2 regions of the Kribbella sp. CA-245084 genome follow, and region 1 is predicted to be linked to the other one. Evidence: riboswitches for the same ligand, from Rfam matches in the RefSeq annotation. Region 1 holds a riboswitch; the other holds the start of a gene.
What was found. Region 1 has a riboswitch for FMN ahead of ribB (3,4-dihydroxy-2-butanone-4-phosphate synthase). Riboswitches for the same ligand answer to the same signal wherever they lie in the genome.
Positions count from the first base shown of each region.

Region 2: it holds a riboswitch for FMN, as region 1 does, so the genes downstream of both, ribD (bifunctional diaminohydroxyphosphoribosylaminopyrimidine deaminase/5-amino-6-(5-phosphoribosylamino)uracil reductase RibD) here and ribB (3,4-dihydroxy-2-butanone-4-phosphate synthase) in region 1, are expected to answer to the same signal.

Region 1 covers NZ_CP192053.1:403,095-406,505, reverse strand. The annotation lists gene ACQPYH_RS02080 (DUF4038 domain-containing protein) at 1-1,279, opposite strand, end outside; FMN riboswitch at 1,326-1,459, shown strand; gene ribB (3,4-dihydroxy-2-butanone-4-phosphate synthase) at 1,551-2,165, shown strand; gene ACQPYH_RS02070 (transketolase family protein) at 2,149-3,117, opposite strand; gene ACQPYH_RS02065 (transketolase) at 3,114-3,411, opposite strand, start outside.
Region 2 covers NZ_CP192053.1:7,055,768-7,059,178, forward strand. The annotation lists gene ACQPYH_RS33430 (riboflavin synthase) at 1-439, opposite strand, end outside; gene ribD (bifunctional diaminohydroxyphosphoribosylaminopyrimidine deaminase/5-amino-6-(5-phosphoribosylamino)uracil reductase RibD) at 440-1,450, opposite strand; FMN riboswitch at 1,607-1,738, opposite strand; gene ACQPYH_RS33440 (MFS transporter) at 1,797-3,182, opposite strand; gene ACQPYH_RS33445 (protein kinase domain-containing protein) at 3,231-3,411, opposite strand, start outside.

The DNA of each region.
Region 1 (3,411 bases):
TCAGCATCCCGTCCGCGCCGCTGAGCGCACGCCCGGAGATCACCCGGGTCCAGTCCGGCGCCATGTCGGTGGTCGGCAGGCCCGCCAGGATCTTGCCGAGCATCCCGACGTACGTCGAACCCTCGAAGCCGACCGCCTCGCGCCAGCCCGCACCCGGCGCCAGGAAGAACTCGGAATGCCCCGGCTCCTCGGGATGCAGACGCCACTGCCACAGACTGCCCGCGCCGTAGACGACACCCATCGTCCCGCCCGCGCACAGGTTGCTCCAAGCCTCGTGCCCTTGCCACCAACCCTCGGCGACGCCTGTCCGGCCGGTGTGCTCGTACGTCGGTTCGCCGTTCGCGACTGCCTTGACCGGCTCATTGCGCCACATGTCCGCGACTCGCTCGGCGACATGCTCGCCAGTGTGGCCGGTCTGGCACCACTGGAAGTCGAGCCAGTCAGCGTTCTGGTGGGCGTTCGCGCGGATGTGCGGCCGGTAGTGGACGCCGGTCGGCTGCTCGTAGCAATCGACGGCGTGCACCTCGGCCCCACCCGCCGCGGTCTGCGGCTCGTCACCCGAGCCGTCGCCGCCGACCAGGTAGATCGCCGGCCGCGCGCCGTACCGCGCGACGAGGTAGCGGCAGTACGCCGCGTACTCCGCTGGCGGTACGACGGTGCCCGCCACGTCGAGGCCCTTCCAGCCGAAGCCCTGGAACACGGGCTGCAGCACCGGAACCAAGCCGTGCTCGACGAGGATGCCGAGCAGCTCGTCGAGGTACTGGAAGTAGTCGACGTTCAACTGGCTGAGATGGCCGTCCGGCAGGTCCTCGAAGCCGACGTCGAAGCCTTCGTCCTGGGTGCGATCGCGGGGTCCGACGGCGTGCATGTCCGGTTGCACCGTCATCAGCAGGACCGCGTTGAAGCCTTTGGCCTGTCGGTCTGCGGCGTACTCGCGCACCTGCTCGGGCGTGGCGCGCCAGGGTAGGGCCCAGGCTGTGTCAGCGATCAGCAACGCGGGACTTCCGTCGGCGTGCACCAGGTTGCGGCCGCCCGCAGACATCCGCCAGAAGCCGTGTGCGTAGAACGGATTGCCTTCTTCTTCTGCTGCTGAGATCTGGAAATGACCACCTGACCATGTCCACTGACCTGGCAACGGCGCAGCAAAACGCACACGGTACGTCTCACCGCCGTCCCAGAACGTAGGCCGACGCAGTACGAGACCGCTCTCGTGCTCGAACTCGACCCAGTCGCCGGTGGCCGGTAGTTCGATCTCGCGCCAGACGGATGAGATGGACATGACACTCCCGGGGATGCTCGTTGCCGTTAAGCTGATGATGAAAGACACACGTGCTCTGGGGTCGGTGAAATTCCGAGCCGGCGGTGACAGTCCGCGACCCGTGACTTCGCAAGAAGGAGCGGTTGACCTGGTGGAACTCCGGGACCGACGGTGAAAGTCCGGATGGGAAGACGCACGTGGCAGCTTCACGTTCCCTGCACGAAAACAGGGGCGTGAGGTCTGTCGTTGCCCCCGGAGTGCTGTCCAGAGCACTGCCGAGAGGACAACGACCGTGAACACCATCACCAGCCTGGACACCATCGAACGCGCTGTCGCCGAGCTCGCCGCCGGACGGCCGGTCGTGGTCGTCGACGACGAGGACCGTGAGAACGAGGGCGACCTGACCTTCGCCGCGAGCCTCGCCACGCCCGAGCTGATGGCCCTGCTCGTCCGCCACACCAGCGGGTACGTCTGCGCGCCCGCGGCGCCGGAGCTGCTGGACCGCCTCGAGCTCCCGTTGATGGTCCCGAACAACCAGGACAGCCTGCGGACGGCGTACACGATCTCGGTGGACGCGGCGACCGGTGTCGGCACCGGCATCTCCGCGGCCGACCGGGCGCGAACCGTCCGCGTGCTGGCCGACCCGGCGGCGCAGCCCGCGGATCTGATCCGGCCCGGTCACATCCTTCCGTTGCGCGCGGTCGACGGCGGAGTCCGGCAGCGCCCCGGTCACACCGAGGCCACTGTCGAGCTCGTCCGGCTGGCCGGCCTGCCGCCGGTCGGCGTGATCGGCGAACTCATGAACGACGACGGCACGCTGATGACCGGCAGGGACCTGCGCGCGTTCGCCGACGCTCATGACTTCGCGATGATCTCGATCGCCGACCTGGTCACTTACCTGTCGTGACGAGCCGGCGGGCGGCGTCGGCGATGCCCTCGGGGGACAGGCCGTATCGGTCCAGCAGGTAACCGGCCGACCCCGTCGGCGCGAACTCGGGGAACCCGAGGATCGAAACCCGCGCCGGATGATGCTGTACGACGGTCTCCGCGACCGCGCCGCCGAGTCCGCCGGCGGTCACGGCCTCCTCGGCGGTGACGATGCCGGCCGTCTCCCGCGCGGCCGCGACCACGGCGTCGGTGTCCAACGGCTTCACCGTCGGCATCGACAGCACCCGGACCGAGATCCCTTCCTCGGCCAGCCGCTCCGCCGCGGCGAGTGCTCGCCACAGGATCGTGCCGTTGCTGATCACCGTGACGTCGTCCCCTTCCCGGACCGTGATCGCCTTGCCGAGGCGGAATTCGTAGTCCTCCGAGTACACCTTCGGCACACTCATCCGGCTGACCCGGATGAACACCGGTCCTTCGGACGCCGCCGCCCAACGCAGCGCGGCCGCCGTCTCGATCGGGTCGGCCGGCACGATGATCCTGATCCCGTCGATTGCCCGCAGCCAGGCGATGTCCTCGACCGAATGGTGCGTCGGACCGAGTTCGCCGTACGCGACGCCCGGGCTCATGCCGCAGAGCTTGACGTTGGTGTTCGAGTACGCGACGTCGGCCTTGATCTGCTCGAGGGCGCGAGCGGTGAGGAAGCAGGATGCCGCCGACACGAACGGGATCCGGCCGCCGTTGGCCAGCCCGGACGCGACGCCGACCATGTCCTGCTCGGCGATCCCGACGTTGATCAGCCGGTCCGGGAACGCCTTGCGGAAGCTGTTCAGCTTGCTGGATCCGACCGAGTCGTTGACCACCCCAACGATCCGGTGATCGGCCTCGGCGAGCTGGGCCAGCGTCTCGACGTACGCGTCCCGGCAGTCGTAGCGCGGCTGGTCGGCGATCGAACGGGTCTCCACGACGGTCATGAAAGCTCCTTCAGGGCCTGCGCGAACTCGGCGTCGTCGGGGACGCGGTGATGCCAGGCGACGTTGTTGCTCATGAACGAGATCGGGTGACCCTTGTGCGTGTGGGCGATCACGAACGTCGGCTTGCCCGGCCGGAACGGTACGGCGGACAGCACGTCGAGCAGCTCGCCGTGATCGTGACCGTTCACCTCGACCACCGCGAACCCGAACGCGGCCGCCTTCTCCGGCAACGGGTCGAGGTCGTTGGTCTCCTTGGTGGTCGCGCCCTGCTGCAGCCGGTTCCGGTCGACGATC
Region 2 (3,411 bases), 2.6 Mb from region 1:
TCAGCGAGACCCCGTCGACCGCGATCGAGCCCTTCTCGGCGACGTACTTGAGGATCTCCGGCGTCGTCGCGACCCGGACGTCTTCCCAGTGCTCACCGGGGCTCCGCGACGCGATCGTGCCGGTGCCGTCGACGTGCCCCTGCACGATGTGACCGCCCAGCCGCGCGTGTGCGGTGACGGCACGCTCCAGGTTGACCGACGAGCCCTTGTCGAGGCCGCCCAGGCTGGTGCGCTGCAACGTCTCGCGCATCACGTCCGCGGTGAACACGCCGTCGCCGTACTCGACCACCGTCAGGCAACAGCCGTTGACCGCGATCGAGTCGCCGTGGCCGGCGTCCTCGGTCACCTTCGGACCGCGGATCGTCAACCGAGCTGCGTCGCCGTCCAACAGGTCCAGGGACTCGACCGTGCCGAGTTCTTCGATGATGCCGGTGAACATCTACTTTCCTCCCAGAGGAACCAGGGTCAGCCGGACGTCGTCGCCGAGGCGGCTGACGTCCGCTAGCTTGAACCGCCGAAGGTGGTCGATCGATTCCGCGCCGAGCTCGCCGACCGCGGCGAACCCGGAACCGAGGACGGCCGGGGCGACGTACGCGATGAGCTGGTCAACCAGACCGGCGCGTACGAACGCAGCGGCCAGCGTCGGGCCGCCCTCGAGCCACAGGTGCCGGATCTGCCGGTCGTCCAGCTGCCGCAGCACCTCGGCGGGATCGTGGGTCGGCAGCAGCAACGTCTCCGCGCGGTCGTTGCGGACCCGCGCGGTCGGCGGGATCTCCCGGTCGCCGACGACGACCCGCAGCGGCTGCCGCTCAGCCGGTACGTCGTTCTCGTCGCGGACCGTCAGTTCGGGGTCGTCGTCCAGCACGGTCTGGGTGCCGACGGCAATCGCGTCGCACTCGGCCCGATGCCTATGTACGTCGGCACGCGCGATCGGGCCGGTGATCCACTTGCTCGTCCCGTCCGGCGCCGCGGAGCGTCCGTCGAGCGTGGTCGCGAACTTCCACGTGACGAACGGGCGACCCGTCCGGACGCTGTGCAGCCAGACGTAGTTGACCGCCTCGGCCTCGTCCCGCAGTACGCCCTCGACGACCTCGATGTTCTTGTTGGCCAGCTTCTCGGCGCCGCCGGCCGCAGTCCGGTTCGGATCCGGTACGGCGTACACGACGCGCGTGATGCCGGCCTGGATCAGGGCGTCGGCGCACGGGCCGGTCCGGCCGGTGTGGTTGCAGGGCTCGAGCGTGACGTACGCCGTACCGCCACGGGCCCGCTCTCCGGCCATCCGGAGCGCCTCGACCTCGGCATGCGGGCCACCGGCAACGGCGTGGAAGCCCTCACCGACAGGATGCCCGTCAGGGCCGGTGATGACACAACCGACTACCGGGTTCGGATGGGTGCTGCCGATACCTTTCGCGGCCAGCTCGACCGCACGCCGCATCCACGCGACATCCATCGGCGAAGTGTTGCTCACTGCTCTTCGGTCCCTCGTCGTCACGGACGCACTACCGGGGTCTCGTGACGACCGGCGACCACGCTCCGCCACCCGGCCTTCGCCGTACGCCGCCAACTCGCGCACGCCCCGACCGGACGTCAGAGCACACCCGCCGACCGCGTGCGCCTCCCATCCGGACTTTCACCGTCGGTCCCGGAATTCCACCAGGTCAACCGGCCGCCGAACTGCAGCGGCCGGGTCGCGGACTGTCACCGCCGGCTCGGAATTACACCGACCCCGGAGCACGCGAGTGGGTTCACTCGTGGTTCAAGTATGCCCCTCCCCGCAACCCGCACCACGACCCAGGTCACATCCTGGTCCGTTCCTGCTCCTGATGCCGGCTCGGCGCGATCCGCCGGGTGAGGGCAAGGGCACCGGCTGCCACCGCGCACGCCACCGCGACGGCGAGGACGAGCGGCCGGTACCCGAACGCGTCGGCCAGCCCGGCACCGCCGAGCGGTCCGAGCGCCTTCGCGATCGAGGTCGGCGTACCCAGCATCCCGGCGATCGTGCCGAACCCGGCCGCGCCGTACCGGTCGAGCAGGATCGCCGGCGTCGCGACCGACGACACCCCGAACCCGAGCCCGAACAGCACGAGGCACCCGATCGCTCCCGCGACGTGACGCCCGACGACCGGCAGCAGAGCGATCGCGACTGCCTGGACGGACAGGATCAGCGCGGTGATCGTCGCCATCGGCAACCACCGCGCAGACACGCTGGTCACCAGGCGGCCGGTCACCGACAGCAGGCCGAGCAGGCCCGCGAGGCTAGCCGCCCGCGCCGGCGGGTGCCCGAGGCTGATCAGGTAGAGCACCAGGTGGACGGAGATCACGGCCAGCGCGGCACTGTGCACGACGAACGCTCCCGCAAGCACCCAAAACCCAGGATCCCGAAGCACCCTGCCAGGCGCCCCCGCCCGCTTGGCGCCGAGGTCCGCGCCGGCCCCCACGCCGGGCGCCACGCCGGGCGCCACGCCGGGCGCCACGCCGGGCGCCGCACCGGGCGCCGCAGCTGGCTCCGCGCTGTCAGCAGCGCTGTCGGCCGGCCCATCGGCGGCGCCGTCGGAGGCGCTGTCGGAGGTGCCGTCGAGCGGGCGTGGTGGGCCGGGGTGGACGGCGACGAGGTGGAGCGGGAACGTGATCACGGCGAGGGCGCCCGCCAGGATCATCAGCGCGTTACGCCAGCCGTGAGCGTGGGCGAGGTACCCGGTGAGCGGCAGGAAGATCGAGCTGGCCAATCCACCGACCAGCGTGATCGTCAGGATCGAGTTGGTCCGCTTGGCGGGTGCGGCGACGGCGACCACGACGGCGAACGCGGGTGGGTAGAGGACCATCGCGCAGGCAACGCCGATCACCGCGAACACGGCGTACAGCTGGACGACGTTCTGCACCTGCGACCAACCAAACACGGCGACCGCGGCCAGGACCGAACCGCTGGCCATCAGCCCGCGACCACCCCGCAGATCCAGCCGGCGACCAACCGGGATCGACATCAGAGCGCTGACCAGTACTGCGGTGGTCGATGCGCCGACCGCCGTGGTGGTGGAGATGGACAGGTCGGCAGTCATCGGTCCGAGCAACGCGCTGAACGCGTAGCTGAGCACGCCGTACCCGACGGTCGTGGTGATCGCGAGCGCAGCCACCATGAGCCGCAACCGGTCATCCTTCGCCCCAGCGACCACAGTCGAACTCATCGCCGTCAGTATTTCACGGCCGACACCGCCCGTCCGGTCAATTTCCTCTCAGCGGAACAGCAACCAAGCCGCACTCCCCAACAACCCCACCGCCCCCACAAAACACCCAACCGCAACCACCCGCAGAACCCGCGACCGCCCGGGCGCACGAGCCAACGCGGCCGCGCCCACGCGTGCCGACGCACCGGCAGCTACAACCCCATCCAAGGAACCAGAGGCAACCTCACCC